3 regions of the Variovorax durovernensis genome follow, and region 2 is predicted to be linked to each of the others. Evidence: predicted binding sites of a transcription regulator. Region 2 holds the regulator's gene; each other region holds the start of a gene.
What was found. The regulator sigma-54, encoded in region 2, starts transcription at its own class of promoters, with help from an activator protein. The targets are predictions, from matches to a motif close to TGGCANGNAANCTGCTTT.

Region 1 (5,313 bases), 3.8 Mb from region 2:
CGTACTTCTTCGGATCCTTGCCGTCCCAGACCGAGCCGTCGAACAGCTTGCTGGTGCGCATCGGGTCCTTGGGCACCGGCGTCTGCGTGGCGGCGGCGGCCTGCTTGTAGATGTCGATGCGGTTGATCTCGGTGGCCACCTTCAGGTAATCGGGGTGCTCCTTCAGCAGGCCCCAGCGCTTGTGCTGGGTGAGGAACCACATGCCGTCCGACAGGTACGGGAAGTTCACGGCGCCGCCGTTGTAGAACTTCATGTGGTTGGGGTCGTCCCAGCTCTTGCCCAGGCCGTTGGTGTAGCGGCCCAGGATGCGCTGGTTGATGGCGTCCACGCTGGTGTTGACGTAGCTCTTGTCGGCGATGGTCTCGGCCATCTTGTTCTTGTTCTGCAGGCCGGCGTCGATCCACTTGCTGGCTTCCAGAACAGCGGCCGTCACGGCGCGCGCGGTGTTGGGGTACTTCTTCGTGAACTCGGCGGTGCAGCCGAGCACCTTTTCGGGGTGGTCCTTCCAGATGTCCTGCGTGGTGATGGCAGTGATGCCGATGCCGTCCATGATGGCGCGCTGGCCCCAGGGCTCGCCCACGCAGTAGCCGTCCATGTTGCCCACGCGCATGTTGGCCACCATCTGCGGAGGCGGCACGGTGATGTTCTTCACGTCCTTGAACGGGTCGATGCCGGCCGATGCGAGCCAGTAGTAGAGCCACATGGCATGCGTGCCGGTGGGGAAGGTCTGAGCGAAGGTGTATTCGCGCTTCTCGCTGGCGATGAGCTTGGCGAGCGATGCCGCATCGACCGCGCCCTTGTCCGAGAGCTTCTTCGACAGCGTGATGGCCTGGCCGTTGTTGTTGAGGGTCATGAGCACTGCCATGTCCTTCTTGGGGCCGCTCAGGCCCAGGTGCATGCCGTAGACCAGGCCATAGAGCACGTGCGCCATGTCGAGGTCGCCGTTGGACAGCTTGTCGCGCACGCCGGCCCAGCTGGCTTCCTTGCTGGGCACGATCTTCACGCCGTACTTCTTGTCGATGCCCAGCACCGAGGCCATCACCACGCTGGCGCAGTCGGTCAGCGGGATGAAGCCGATCTTCACTTCTTCCTTCTCGGGCTTGTCGGAGCCCTGGGCCCAGACTGCCGCGCGCAAGGCGGGGTCGATGCCAACGGCGCCGATGGCGGCGGCTTGCAATACGCGGCGTCGGCTGAGGCGGGTTTTGAGCAGGTCGGTCATGGGCGGGGCTCCGGTTGAAGACGAACAAACAAGAAAGACAAAAACGAAAAGGCGTCCGCACCGCGCAGGGGCTGCTCGAGAACGAGCCCTTGCGGGATGGGGACGCCTTTGTCCGGTCGGTGGGTGGCACCCGCCTTTGGGTGCCGCCTGCCTGAAGACCTTTTTGGGTCTATGCGCTGGCTGCTTGCAAGCGTTGTGCCAGCCTTGCCATGCAGTGTGTTGCTATCAGGAAAGTAGCTGGAGCGCCTTGCACGGCAAGGGTTGGGCTCCATCCGGACGATGGATGCGCGGCAGGCACGATTGTTGTGCGGTGCACCAAATTGAACGCCGTCAGCGGGGCGGCGTGCGATCCGGCATGGGAAGGTAGTCGGCCATCGCAAGCACCGACTCGGCCACTTCGACGAGCCGGCGGCCCTGGTTCATGGCGGTCTCTCGCAGCATCTTGTGCGCCTCCTGCTCGCTCATGCGCCGGTGCGCCATCAGCAGGCCCTTGGCGCGTTCGACGAGCTTGCGTTCGTTGAGCGAGGCACGCACGGTCTGGAGTTCGTCGCTCATGGCCTGCAGCCGTTGCGACTGCTCCTGCACCATGTCGAGCACCGATCGCTCGAGGTGGCGGCCGAGCTGTGCGGGCGTGGCGGCCTGCGCGTCGGTGTCGTCGAAGAACAGGGTGGCGTCGGTCTGCGGCGCCAGCGTGTCGAGCACCTGCCGGTAGGCCTGCAGTTCGCTGCGTGCCCGGGCGGTCTTGTGGCTGCAGAGGGCGCGCAGGTCGGCTTCGAGGCGGTCTTCGACGGTCCGCATGGCGTCGATGCGGCGCGTGCAGCAGTCGAACCAGGCCTGGCCCAGCGCGGAGTCGGCGGGCGCGGAGGTGGCGCCCCGGCGGCGCATGCGTTCCAGCTCGGCCAGGGTGGCGTCGGACTGGCTCTCGCGCCAGAGGGCGAGTACCGCGTCGCCGGAAAAGTCGATGAACACCTGGAAGCAGCGTTCCTGCGATTCGATCAGGTGTTGCCACTGCAGGCGCCGGGTTTCGTCGCTGCGGCCCTGGGCCAGTGCGGCGGCGCCGAATGCGCGCTCCTGGCCGGCGAACTCCTTGCCCTGCATGAAGTTGAACATCGCCACCAGGAGGCGGGAGATTTCAGGGTCGGTGGCGCCGTCGGCCGCCTCGAACACCACCGAAAGCAGGCCGGCGATGAGCTTGACGAAGGCGGCGGTCGACTGCGACGGCTTGAGTTCGCGCGCATCGATGCGCCGGCGCAAAGCGGGCAGGGCGTCCAGGCCGGGCAGCACCCAGGCAATGCGGCTGAACAGCCGCGCGCCGTTGCCGGAGCCGACGCCGCGATGGTGCTCGGCCTCTAGCTGGTCGAACCCCGCGCGCACTTCCTGCTCGAGCGCCAGGCATTCGGCGATCTGCGGGGCGCGCTGGTCGGCCAGGCGCATGCCGTGCGAGGCGAGGAACACGTTCGACATGCCGCGCTCGCGCTGCAGCGCATGCACCAGCCGCCCGATCACGCCGACCAGTTCGCTAGTGCGCGCGAGCTGGTCCAGCTCGTCGATCTCGCAGCGGCGGGCGGCGATCAGAAAACTCAGTCCGGACTTCATGGTGGGTGCGTTCGCCTGCGGGGAGCCTTTCGGGAACGTTGCAACATCCGTGCCTCTCGGGCCAGCCTCTCGCCCGCGCTTGCCCCTTCGCGGGCGCCTGCGGCGGGCGCCACCTACACTCGGCGGCATGCTCTTGTTGGGAATCGAATCATCCTGCGATGAAACCGGCGTGGCGCTGGTGGAGTCGCACGGCAACGCGCTGCCGGTGCTGCGCTCGCATGCGCTGCACAGCCAGATCGCCATGCACCAGGCCTACGGCGGCGTGGTGCCCGAACTGGCCAGCCGCGACCACATCCGCCGCGTGCTGCCGCTGACCGAGTCGGTCATGGCCGAGGCCGGCCGCTCGCTCAGTGAAATAGACGTGGTGGCCTACACGCGCGGCCCAGGCCTGGCGGGCGCGCTGCTCGTGGGCGCCGGCGTGGCCTGCGCGCTGGGCGTGGCGCTGGGCAAGCCGGTGCTGGGCGTGCATCACCTCGAAGGACATCTGCTGTCGCCATTCCTGAGCGCCGATCCGCCGGAGTTTCCGTTCGTGGCGCTGCTGGTGTCGGGCGGCCATACGCAGCTGATGCGGGTGGACGGCGTGGGCCGCTACGAGCTGCTGGGCGAGACCATCGACGATGCGGCCGGCGAAGCCTTCGACAAGAGCGCCAAGCTCATGGGCCTGCCGTACCCCGGCGGGCCGTGGCTCGCGAAGCTGGCCGAAGGCGGCGATGCCGCGGCTTTCAAGCTGCCGCGTCCGCTGCTGCACAGCGGCGATCTCGACTTTTCGTTCGCCGGCCTGAAGACGGCGGTGCTCACGCAGGCCAAGAAGCTCGGCGACCAGCTCGAGTCCAGCAAGGCCGACCTCGCGGCGTCCACGCAGGCGGCGATCGTCGAGGTGCTGCTGAAGAAGTCGCTCGCCGCGCTGGACCAGACCGGCCTGAAGCGGCTGGTGGTGGCGGGCGGCGTGGGGGCGAACAAGAATCTGCGCGAGCAACTCAATGCCGCATGCGCAAAGCGCAAGGTGCGGGTGCACTACCCCGAGCTGCACCTGTGCACCGACAACGGCGCCATGATCGCCATGGCTGCCGCGATGCGCCTGCAGTCGGGCCTGTCGCAGGCGACCGAGCGCTATGCCTTCGACATCAGACCGCGATGGCCAATGGAATCGCTGACTGCCGAGGCGTCGACGCCGCAGGCTGCGTAGCCGGCAGCGGCTGGCGCGAACGGCCGACTGCCGGCAGCGGCAACACGTCCAGCACGTTGCGCCAGAGCTGGCGCCATTGCGGCCAGTCGTGGCCGCCTTCGGTGGTGAACACGCGGCCCGGCGGCAGCGCGTCTGCCAGAAGCTTGTGGTTGCCGGCAAAGCGGTCGTCGAGGCCGAATCCCAGGTAGAGCGGCGGCAGGTTCTTCGAAGGCTGCGCCGAGAGGTATTGCTGGAAGAAGGGCCAGAGCTTGCGGTCGGGCTCTTCGTCGGGCTGCGGCCCGGTGGGTGCCTGCCATGCGCGCAGGCCACCGGCCTTCTTGATCTCAGCCCCGAGCACACGGCGCCCGAGGTAGGGCGCCAGCGCCACGATGCCGTCGACCGAGCCCGGCCTTGCCAGTTCGTGGATCAACGCGCCGAAGCCGCCGATGGAAATGCCCACCAGCCAGATCGCCTTGTAGCCCTTGGCACGCTGCGGCTCGATGACGTCGGCGTGCAGGCGCTCGCTGAGGGTCTGGTCGTAGTAGTACGACACGTCGGCGTCCACCAGCAGCGCATCGGCTGCGAGGTGACGCTCCCGGACGGCGCTGATGAAGCCTTCGCGCTCGAACTCGTCAGGCTTGAGGTACGCCCCTGGCAGGAAGACCAGGAGCGTGTCGGATTGTTCGGTGGGGTTTGCGGGTTGAAGGTGAGTTTTCATGGTGCCGTGAGGGGCACCCTATCCGCACCGTCATGATTTCGATGCGTTTACAAGACGCCCACGAAGAAGAAAGTACTAAGAAAACGTCACATCATGTGACGTTATGCGGCCCTATTGTGAATAGGGAGCATGTTCAAAGTCAAAAGCAACCCTTTACTGACACTTTCTTCTTGTGGGCATAGGCCGGACTAGTTGATTTGCAAACTCGTGGCCTGGCTCACCGGCACCAGTTTTCCGAGCTTCAGCGTGAGCACGCCATTCTCGAGCTTGGCTTCGCTGGTGGCCACGTCGATGTCCTGCGGCAGCTCGTAGGCGGCCTTGAACTGGCGCTTGGCTTCGGCCTTGCTGTCGATGCGCAGCACGGCGCCTTCGATGCTGATGGCGAGGTCTTCACGCGAGAAGCCGGGCACGTCGAGCGAGAGGGTCCAGCTCTTGTCGTCCTGTTCCACGAGCGGCGAACGGCGAGTGCCGGCGAAGGCCTCGCTGGCGAAGCGTTCGAAGGCGCGGTCATAGGCGCGCGGAGCGAAACGGGCGGTGCGGAGGGTGGGTGCGAAAAACATGTGAAGAACTCCTGAGTGAACACAATGGGGACAAGGAATGTGTGTCCCTTACACT
Region 2 (5,313 bases):
TGCGCTCGACCACCACGCTCGGTGGCGATGGAGAAACCCGCAAGTGATCGAAACCGCTGGAACCCAGGAAGCCAACGGCGCACCGGGCAGCCGCCTGGTGGCGCGCGGCCTGAAGAAGAGCTATGGCAGCCGCACGGTCGTGAAGGACGTCTCGCTCGACGTGCAGAAGGGTGAAGTCGTCGGGCTGCTCGGCCCCAACGGCGCCGGCAAGACCACCTCGTTCTACATGATCGTCGGGCTGGTGCGCGCCGATGCGGGCGACATCACCATCGACGGCGAGCCCATCGCCCACATGCCCATCCACCGCCGCGCGCGCATGGGCCTGAGCTACCTGCCGCAGGAAGCCTCGATCTTCCGCAAGCTCACGGTCGAGGAAAACGTGCGCGCCGTGCTCGAACTGCAGCATGAGCCCGACGCGAGCGGCAAGCTCGTGCCGCTGTCCAAGCAGCACATGGAAGAGCGCCTGTCCGAACTGCTGGCCGACCTGCGCGTCGACCATCTGCGCGATTCGCCCGCGCTGGCGCTGTCGGGCGGCGAACGCCGCCGCGTCGAGATCGCACGCGCCCTGGCCACCCAGCCGCGCTTCATCCTGCTGGACGAGCCCTTCGCCGGCATCGACCCGATCGCCGTGATCGAAATCCAGCGGATCATCAGCTTCCTGAAGGAGCGCGGCATCGGCGTGCTCATCACCGACCACAACGTGCGCGAAACGCTGGGCATCTGCGATCACGCGTTCATCATCAGCGACGGGCATGTGCTGGCACAAGGCACGCCCTCGGAGATCGTCGACAACGCCGAGGTACGCAGGGTGTACCTGGGCGAACACTTCCGGATGTGATCGTGTTGCGCGGGTCAAAGGCGAGCGTGGCCACCATCCGCGTGGGGATCCTTCGCGGGGGCCGCCGCGCGCAGCGCGCAGCCTTGGGGGGAGCAGCAATCTCATGAAGCAAGGGCTGTCCCTTCGCGTCTCGCAGCACCTGGCGTTGACGCCACAGCTGCAGCAGTCGATCAGGCTGCTCCAACTTTCCACGCTCGAACTGAGCCAGGAAGTGGAGCAGATGCTCGACGAGAACCCCTTCCTCGAGCGCACCGCGGAAGAAGCGGCGCGCGAGGAATTCGGGCTCGACACGGCCGACGCCCCCGTCGCGCGCGATGACGGCGGCGAAAGTGGCGAGGGCGGCGACGGCGAGAGCGACTTCACCCCGCCGCCGGCCAGCACTTCCGCCGCCTCGACCGAGACCGGCACCACCACCACGGCCGATTCCGACGGCCCCGCCGCCGAGATCGCCGAGCGCGAGCCCGACTGGGAAGGCGACGGCACCGTCGACATGGCGCCCGACGACAGCGAGTGGGGCAGCGACGCCCCCGCGCGCCAGAACAACCTGGGTGACGACGAGCGCGCCGATGCCACCGAGCTTGCGCGCAGCCAGGAGTCGCTGCAGTCGTTCCTGCACCGCCAGGCACTGAGCCTGCGCCTGAGCGAGAACGACAGCGCCGCGCTGCGCTTCCTGATCGAGTCGCTCAACGACGACGGCTATCTCGAAGACTCCCTGCCGGCGCTGGCCTCGGGCCTGGCCGGCGACGACAACGACCAGTTCGACGACCTGGTGCATCACTTCCAGGTGGCGCTCGGCCTGCTGCAGAGCCTGGAGCCGGTGGGCGTGGGCGCGCGCGACCTCGGCGAATGCCTGAGCATCCAGCTGCGCGCGTTGGCCGCCGAGGACGACGAAGACGAAGAACAGGCACAGGTCTACAAGACCGCCATCGCCATCTGCAAGCAGCCGATGGAGCTGCTCGCGCGGCGCGATTTCAAGCGCCTGGCCACGCTCACTCGCAGCAGCGAGGAGCTGGTGCGCTCGGCGCTGCAGGTCATCGCGCGGCTGGAGCCCAAGCCGGGGCGCCGTTTTGTCGATGTCGAGCGCAACATCGTCATTCCCGACGTGATCGTCACCAAGACCGGCCGCGGCACCAACGTCAAGTTCCGCGTCATGCTGAATCCCGAGGTCATGCCGCGCCTGCGCGTGCACGACATCTACGCCGGCGCGCTCAAGTCGCACAAGGGCGAGGGCAGCCAGGCGCTGTCGCAGCGGCTGCAGGAGGCGCGCTGGTTCATCAAGAACATCCAGCAGCGCTTCGACACCATCCTGCGCGTGAGCAACGCCATCGTCGAGCGCCAGAAGAGCTACTTCGTGCACGGCGAGCTGGCCATGCGCCCGCTGGTGCTGCGCGAAATTGCCGACGAGTTGGGCCTGCACGAATCCACCATCTCGCGCGTGACCACCGCCAAGTACATGGCCACGCCGTTCGGCACGGTCGAGCTGAAGTATTTCTTCGGTTCGGCGCTGGGCACCGAGACCGGCGGCAATGCATCGAGCACCGCGGTGCGTGCGCTGATCAAGCAGTTCGTGAGCTCGGAGAGCATCAAGAAGCCGCTGTCGGACAGCCAGATCTCCGAGATGCTCAAGGAGCAGGGCATCGAGTGCGCGCGCCGCACCGTGGCCAAGTACCGCGAGGCCCTGCGCATCGCGCCGGCCAACCTGCGCAAGGCGCTGTAGCTCGGCACACCCCCAGGCTATGCGCACTTCGTGTCGCTTCGCCAACCCCCTTGCAGGGGGCAACACCAGCGGCCCGGCAGAGCCGGTTCCGCGGTGTTCGCCGCGTGGCCATGAATGGCGAGCGGGTCTGGCCTTGGTGCTCGCTCTGGCCGTGCTGTTCGTCACCGGCTGCGCCACCTTGCCCGACGAGGCACCGCGCCCGCCCACCAAGGCCATGGCCGTGTCGGCCGACACCGCGCTCGGCAAGCTCGCGATGGCCGCCCAGCCCGACCCCGACCTGAGCGGCTTCCGTCTCATGCCCGGCGGCGACTTTGCCTTCGACACCCGCATCGAGCTCGCGCGCCGCGCCCAGCGCACGCTGGACTTGCAGTACTACCAGATCGAGAACGACGAGACCGGCCGCTACCTGCTGCGCACCCTGCGCGATGCCGCCTTGCGCGGCGTGCGCGTGCGGGTGCTGATGGACGACCTCTACACCTCCGGCGAAGACGAGCTGCTGCTCGGCTTTGCCGCCACGCCGAATGTCGAGCTGCGCCTCTTCAACCCGTTCCCGGCCGGGCGCGGCAGCCTGGTCAGGCGCTTCGCGGCGTCGCTGTTCGACTTCAGCCGCGTGAACCGCCGCATGCACAACAAGCTGTTCATCGCCGACGGCGCGATGGCGGTGGCGGGCGGGCGCAACATCGGCAACCAGTACTTCACGCGCACGGCGGGCGAGAACTTCCTCGATCTCGACACCTTCGTGACCGGCGCGCTGATCCCCCGGCTCGGCAGCCTGTTCGACCAGTACTGGAACAGCACCTACGTGCGCCCCGTGCAGTCGGTGGTGGCGAGCAGCCTTTCGCGCGAGGAGCTGCAGCGCCGCTTCGATGCCGCTACCGGCGCCGACACCACCCCGCCGCCGCCGCAACCCGCGCCCAACGACCTGCTCGGCTACAGCCCGATTGCGGACGACCTGAACGCCGGCAGGCTGGGCTTGATCTGGACCCTGGCCGAGGCCTATGCCGACTCGCCCGACCGGGTGATCGGCAAGACCGCGTCGTACGGCGGCGTGCCGCTGCTGGACGTCGACAGCGTGCGCTACAACGTGGTCGAGCAGATGCGCCGCGCGCGCGCCGAGGTGACCATCGTCTCGCCCTACCTGATTCCGGGCGCCACGGGGCTCGAGGTGATGCGCGAGATCCGCGGGCGCGGCGTGAAGATCAGCGTGGTCACCAATTCGCTGGCCGCCACCGACGAACCGCTGGTGCATACCGCCTACCGCCGCTACCGGCCCGACATGCTCAAGCTCGGCGCCGACCTGTACGAGCTGAGTTCCACGCGCACCCGGCGCAGCGTGCGGCTGGGGCTCTTCGGCACCACGGTCGGGCGCCTGCATGCCAAGTCGGCGGTGATCGACCGGCGCACGCTGTTCGTGGGCTCGATGAATTTCGATCCGCGCTCGGAGTCGCAGAACACCGAGATCGGGCTGATCATCCACAGCCCCGAGATGGCGCAGCAGATGCTCAAGCTGCTCGACGTGCTCAAGCAGCAGGGCGCCTACCGGCTGCGCTTTGCCGAAGGCAGCAACGACAGCCGCATCGAATGGGTCAGCGACGACGCCGGCAAGATCACGGTGCTGCACGAGGAGCCCGATTCGGGCTTCTGGGACCGCACGATGCTCGAACTGCTGGCGCCGCTGACGCCCGAGAGCCTGCTGTAAGCGCCGCGGTATTCAGTCAGTGGCCGCCGCGAATGGCCGACCAGACCAGCCGCACGCCCAGCAGCCCCATCACGCCGCCGGCCGCGCGGTCGATCCAGGCCTTGTAGCGCAGGTAGGCAGAGCGCGGCGCCGCCGAGGAAAGCGCCAGTGCCACGATGGTGTACCAGCCGGTCTCGATGCAGAAGATCACTGCCGGCACCGCCAGCGCCAGTACCAGCGGCACCTCGCGCGGCAGGAAGGCGGCGAAGATGCTGGCGTAGACCACCGCCGTCTTCGGGTTGCTGACCTGGGTGGCAAGGCCCAGCAGAAAGGTGCGGCCGCCGCGCCCCGGCCGGCCGGGGGAGTTACCCACTTCCGGTGTAACAGCCAGTGGCTGGCGCGCGCCGCGCCAGATGCGCCAACCCAGGTAGACGAGGTAGGCGCCGCCAAAGCCTTTTATCGCCAGGTAGAGCCCCGGCACCGCCAGGAACGCTGCCTGCAGGCCGGCCATCGCGGCGATGGCGAAGACCAGTCCGCCCGCACCCATGCCCAACGCCGCCGCGAGCCCGTCGCCGCGCGAGGCCACGGCCGTGCGCGCCACCATGACGAAACTGGGGCCAGGGCTCATCGCGCCCACTGCCATCGCGCCGGCGATGCCCAGCAAGGAAAGGGTGTTGTCCATCGGGGCTGTCTCCTGGGGAAATTTTGAAATGGGTGAATAACGTGCAGAAAGTCACGCTGATCAACGACTGAAAAGTAAACTATAAGTAGTACTTAAATTTTGTTTTCGTTTACATTTTGTGTGCCGACTTCCGCGGCGCACAAAAATGAAAAATCTCTACCTTCTGGTCATTTGGGCATTGATCCTGTCGTTTTTGCTGAGCTTCTTCTACTGGAGTGATGCGCCGCTGGCCGAACAACTGTTGTTCGGTGCGGTGATGGCCGTGGCGATGGGCGCCTGGATGCTGGTCCTGCTGAACCTTCCGCGTGCCCTGATGGCCGCCCGCAACTGGCTGAAATCCCCGAAAGACGATAGCGAGGAACCGCTGGCCGCGAGCCGCCCCCGCAAGACCATCGTCA
Region 3 (5,313 bases), 250 kb from region 2:
CCGCATCACGCCCAGGCGCATCGACAGCACGCCTCCCACGAAGGCGCCCACCAACGTCATGATCACGCCGTAGATCTTGCTGACCGTGGCGACTTCGTCCTTGGTGAAGCCCATGTCCACGTAGAAAGGGTTGGCCATGATGCCCATCACCACGTCGCTGATGCGGTAGACGGCGATCAGCGAGAGGATCAGCACCGCGTGCCATTTGTAGCGGCCGATGAAGTCGGCAAAGGGCTCGATCAGCGCGCTGCGCAGCCACTCGGCCGCGTTGCGGGCCTTGGGCAGCAGGCGCGGCACCGGCTCGGGGGACAGCAGCACCGTGAACACGCCCACCGCCATCGAAGCCGCCATCACCAGGTAGGCGGTCTTCCAGGCGCCGTCCTGGTAGGCGGCTGCGCCGGTGGCCGCCACGGCGGGCGCCACCTCGGCCCAGGCCGCGACCCACAGCACACCGGCGCCGGCCCAGATCATCGCGAGGCGGTAGCCCGTCTGGTAGGCGGCCGCCATTGCGGCCTGCTTGCGCGGCTCGGCCGATTCGATGCGGAAGGCGTCGAGTGCGATGTCCTGCGTGGCCGAGCCGAAGGCCACCAGCAGCGCGCACCAGATCAGCGGCGTGAGCCCCAGGCGCGGGTCGTTCATCGCCATTCCGACCAGCCCCGTGATCACCAGCCCCTGCGCCAGCAGCAGCCAGCCGCGCCGGCGCCCCAGCAGCGTGGTCAGCGGTGGCAGCGGCAGCCGGTCGACCAGCGGTGCCCAGACCCACTTGAAGCCGTAGGCCAGCCCGACCCAGCTCAGGTAGCCGATGGTGGTGCGGTCGATGCCGGCCTCGCGCAGGCGAAAGCTCAGCGTGCCCAGCACCAGCAGCAGCGGCAACCCGGCCGAGAAGCCCAACGCCAGCATGCGCAGCGTGGCGGGCTCCAGGTAGACCTTGAGGGCGTCGCGCCAGGGCGGGGAGGGGGTGGTGGGGGTTTCGACGGGCGAGGCGGACATGTGCCCGGATTGTCCATGAGCGGCGCAGGCCCTCGGGCGGCCCCTTTGTCTTCATTTGTTCCTATGATCCGGCCCCTATGTGCATACGATGCGAGCGCTCTTCCTCCGGCACCGCCGCCGGCTCCGTCCTTCCTTCCGCGGCCTCGCCCTGGAATCCCCGGCGCGCCTTCCTGCTGGCCGCGGCCGGCGCGGCATTGGGCGGCCCGGCGCTGGCGCAGGTCGACGTGGGCAATGCATCGGTGGCGCGCAACCTCGTGCCCGCCGACAAGATCGAGGCGGCCGGCGTTCAGCAATATGGCCAGCTGCTCGAGCAGGCCCGAGCCAAGGGCGCGCTCGCCGGCGACAACAACCCGCAGCTGCAGCGCCTGCGCGCCATCGCGAACCGCCTCATTCCGTTTGCCACGCCGTGGAATTCACGCGCCCGCAGCTGGAAGTGGGAGGTCAACCTGATCGGCAGCAAGCAGATCAACGCCTTCTGCATGCCCGGCGGCAAGATCGCCTTCTTCACCGGCATCCTCGACCAGCTCAAGCTCACCGACGACGAGGTCGCGATGGTCATGGGCCACGAAATGGCCCACGCGCTGCGCGAACACGCGCGCGCCCGCATGGCCAAGAGCGCGGGCACCGGCGCGGTGCTTTCCCTCGGTGCGCAGATGCTCGGCTGGGGCCAGGTGGGCGACCTGGCGGCGCGCGCGGGCACGCAGCTCATCACCCTCAAGTTCAGCCGCAGCGACGAGACCGAGGCCGACCTCGTGGGGCTGGAACTCGCGGCGCGCGCAGGCTATGACCCGAAGGCGTCGGTTTCGCTGTGGCAGAAGATGGCCGCGGCGTCCAAGAACCAGGGCAGCCTGAGCTTCCTTTCGACGCACCCGAGCGGGCCGGATCGCATCACGAAGCTCGAGGCGAACCTGCCGAAGGTCGAGAAGCTCTACCGCGACGCAAGGAAGTAACTCACCCCCGGGCTTCGCGCACTTCGTGTCGCTACGCCCACCCCCTTGCAGGGGGCAACACCAGCGGCCCGGCAAAGCCGGTTCCGCGGTGTTTCACTAAAGAGTTTCCACTGACTGACACGTATTGAGCGGGCTGGACCACGCAGGTAACCGCTGGCACGCCGTTTGCATCTCAACTTGTACACATGTTTGGATGCCTAATGATGGTGCATGAAGAAAACGGAAAAAGCGGATCGCCCGCCGCCGCCTGGATCGCGAAATTCGCGGCTCCCGTGGCGGACGCCGCGGCTGGCAAGGCCCTGGGCTTTGCCCTGCCGCTCGCCGGACTGAGCTTTGCGGTCAAGGACAACATCGACGTGGCTGGCGTGCCCACCACGGCCGCCTGCCCGGCGTTCGACCGCCTGCCCCAGGCCCACGCGGCCGTGGTGCAGCGCCTGCTCGAAGCCGGTGCATCGCTGGCCGGCAAGACCAATCTCGACCAGTTCGCCTGCGGCCTGAACGGCACGCGCTCGCCCTACGGCGAGGTGCCGAACGCCTTCGACGCGCGATACGTTTCGGGCGGCTCCAGCTCGGGCTCGGCCTATGTGGTGGCAACCGGCGAGGTCGACTTCGCGCTGGGCACCGACACGGCAGGCTCGGGCCGCGTGCCGGCCGGGCTCAACAACATCGTCGGCCTCAAGCCGTCGCGTGGCCTGCTGAGCACCTTCGGCGTGGTGCCCGCGGCGCAGAGCGCCGACTGCGTCTCGATCTTCGCGCGCACCGTCGCTACCGCGGTCGACGTGCTGCTCGCCGCTGTCGGCCACGACGCGCGCGACCCGTACTCCCGCGACATCCCCCTGAGCCGCAAGCCGCTGCCCGCGCACTTCCGTTTCGGCGTGCCCGACAGGCTCAGCTTCTTCGGCGACACCGCCGCCGAACGGGCGTTCAACGACGCGACCGCGCGCCTGCTGGCCATGGGCGGCTCGCCCGTCACCATCGCCTACGCCCCGCTCGCCGAGGCCGCCGCGCTGCTCTATGAAAGCGCGCTGGTCGCCGAACGCTACGCCGCGGTGCGCGAGTTCCTCGATGCGCACGGCGACGAGGTGATCGAGCCCGTGCGCGGCATCCTCGCGAGCGGGCGCAACTACACCGCCGCCGACGTGTTCGAAGCCCAGACGCGGCTGCGCGCCATCGCGCAGCAGGTCGAGCCGATGTGGCGCGACATCGACGTGCTGCTCGTGCCCACCGCGCCCACGCACTACACCCGCGAGCAGATGCGCGCCGACCCGGTGGCGCTCAACCGCAACCTCGGCGCGTACACCAATTTCGTCAACCTGCTCGACTACGCCGCGCTCTCCGTGCCCAGCAGCCTGCGCGCGGACGGCCTGCCCTTCGGCATCACGCTGATCGGTCCCTGCGGCAGCGACCTCGCGCTGGCCGACCTGGGCCAGCGCTACCACCACGCCACCGGGCTCGCGCCAGGCGCGACCGACGAGCCGCTGCCCGCGCCGCGCGCCATTCCGGGTCTCGCTGCGCCAGACGCGGGCACCCTGCCCATCGCCGTGGTCGGTGCGCATCTCTCGGACATGCCGCTCAACAGCCAGCTCACTGAACGCGGGGCGACGCTGCTGCGTGCCACGACGACCTCGCCCTTCTACCGCCTTTATGCACTGCCCGGCACCGTGCCGCCCAAGCCCGGCCTGCAGCGCGTGGTCGAAGGCGATGAAGGCGCCGCCATCGCGCTCGAAGTCTGGGCCGTGCCACTGGCGCAGGTCGGCAGCTTTCTCGCTCTCATTCCACCGCCCCTCGGCCTGGGCAGCGTCGAGCTGGCCGACGGCAGCTGGGTGAAAGGCTTCATCTGCGAGGGCCACGCCCTGGCCGGCGCGCAGGACGTGACCCTCCACGGCGGCTGGCGCGCATACGTCGCGAGCCGCGCCACACCGAGTTCCAACTGATCAGGAGTCCCGATGAGCAACCAAGAAAAACCTCCCGCGTCGAGCAGCATCAGTAGCCGCCGCCAGCTGCTGCAGGCCGGCGCCGCCGGACTGGCCGTGCTGGCCGCGCCCGCCATCGTGCGTGCGCAGGGCGCGGCGAAGCTGCGCATCGGCTTCTGGCCCGTGGCCGCCGGCCTGCCGTTCTTCGCGGCAGTCGACAAGGGCTACTTCAAGGAAGCCGGCCTCGAGGTCGAGCCGCTCAAGTTCGCCGGCGCGCAGCAGGTGATGGAAGGCATGCTCGCCGGCCGCTGCGACGGCAGCGCCAACGGCACCGGCTCGGCCAACCTCGCCATCGGCGAGATCGCGCAGCCCGGCCTCTTCAAGATCTTCTGCACCAACCCGAGCAATGCGAAGTACGTGCTCGACGAATTCATCGTCGCCAAGGAAAGCCCCATCAAGACCATGGCCGAGCTGGCCGGCAAGAAGGTCGCCTCGGGCCCCGGCATCCAGAACGTCACGCTGTGCAAGACCATGCTGGAGCGCGCGGGCGCCAAGGGCGCGACGGTGAGCGAGCTGCCCATCGGCCAGCATGTGGCCGCACTGGTCGCGGGCCAGGTCGACGCCTGCTACACGCTGGAGCCCACCGGCACCGTGGGCCGCATGAACGGCACCACGCGCGTCATCGAGGCCGGCGTGGTCGCGAAGTACATCCTCGGCGACCCGATGGCGCCCTGGCACGGCGGCGCAGCCAGCCTCACCACCGAGTTCATCAAGAAGAACCCGGAGATCGCGAAGAAGTACATCGCCGCCTATGCGCGCGGCGTGGAACTGGTGCGCACCAAGCCCGACGAGGCACGCCAGTTCATGAAGGGCTACACCGCCATCGAAGGCAAGCTCACGGCCGAAGTGCCGCTCGCGTCGTACATGCTCTACAACGAGTTCAAGCCCAGCGACGTCGCGTACTTCCAGAAGTTCTACGACCTGTTCACCGAGAAAGGCATCTTCGAGAAGAAGGTCGCGGTGGACACACTCCTCTACAAGGCCTGACATGAGGCTCGCCCCCAGCCTTCGCGCACTTCGTGTCGCTTCGTCAACCCCCTACCGGGGGCAACACCTGAGGCCCGGCAAAGCCGGTTCCTCGGTGTTCCTGAAAAAGCAATCCTGAAGGAGTTCCCAATGGGTGAAGCCAACGTCACCACGGCCGCGCCGTGGACCCCGCCTGCCAGTGCCGCTACTGCGGCGCCCAAGCCGCCGCTGCGCGACCGGATGCTGCCCTTCATAGGCCCGGTGGTGCTGTTCATCGTGTGGGACCTGGTGGTGCGGCTCGGCTTCATCAAGCCGATATTGCTGCCCACGCCCGCCGACACCATCGCCGCGCTCATCACCGGCCTGGCCGGCGGTCCGCTGCTCACCGACTTCGTCATGACCGTGTGGCGCACCGTGCAGGCTTTCGTCATCGC

Region 1: ACWV14_RS21275 (nitrate- and nitrite sensing domain-containing protein) is a predicted target of sigma-54. The motif match lies at 2,853-2,870, and genes of this name have one in related genera.
Region 3: atzF (allophanate hydrolase) is a predicted target of sigma-54. The motif match lies at 2,095-2,112, and genes of this name have one in related genera.

What each region holds. Positions count from the first base shown of each region.
Region 1 is NZ_CDRNCW010000001.1:4,460,765-4,466,077, reverse strand. Features, by position in the region: gene ACWV14_RS21280 (CmpA/NrtA family ABC transporter substrate-binding protein) at 1-1,219, opposite strand, end outside; gene ACWV14_RS21275 (nitrate- and nitrite sensing domain-containing protein) at 1,550-2,815, opposite strand; gene tsaD (tRNA (adenosine(37)-N6)-threonylcarbamoyltransferase complex transferase subunit TsaD) at 2,943-4,001, shown strand; gene ACWV14_RS21265 (alpha/beta hydrolase-fold protein) at 3,940-4,698, opposite strand; gene ACWV14_RS21260 (Hsp20/alpha crystallin family protein) at 4,887-5,258, opposite strand.
Region 2 is NZ_CDRNCW010000001.1:677,737-683,049, forward strand. Features, by position in the region: gene lptA (lipopolysaccharide transport periplasmic protein LptA) at 1-47, shown strand, start outside; gene lptB (LPS export ABC transporter ATP-binding protein) at 44-838, shown strand; gene ACWV14_RS03120 (RNA polymerase factor sigma-54) at 942-2,555, shown strand; gene ACWV14_RS03125 (phospholipase D family protein) at 2,692-4,254, shown strand; gene ACWV14_RS03130 (LysE family translocator) at 4,271-4,915, opposite strand; gene ACWV14_RS03135 (hypothetical protein) at 5,061-5,313, shown strand, end outside.
Region 3 is NZ_CDRNCW010000001.1:427,910-433,222, forward strand. Features, by position in the region: gene ACWV14_RS01980 (AmpG family muropeptide MFS transporter) at 1-990, opposite strand, end outside; gene ACWV14_RS01985 (M48 family metallopeptidase) at 1,068-1,940, shown strand; gene atzF (allophanate hydrolase) at 2,141-3,874, shown strand; gene ACWV14_RS01995 (ABC transporter substrate-binding protein) at 3,887-4,900, shown strand; gene ACWV14_RS02000 (ABC transporter permease) at 5,030-5,313, shown strand, end outside.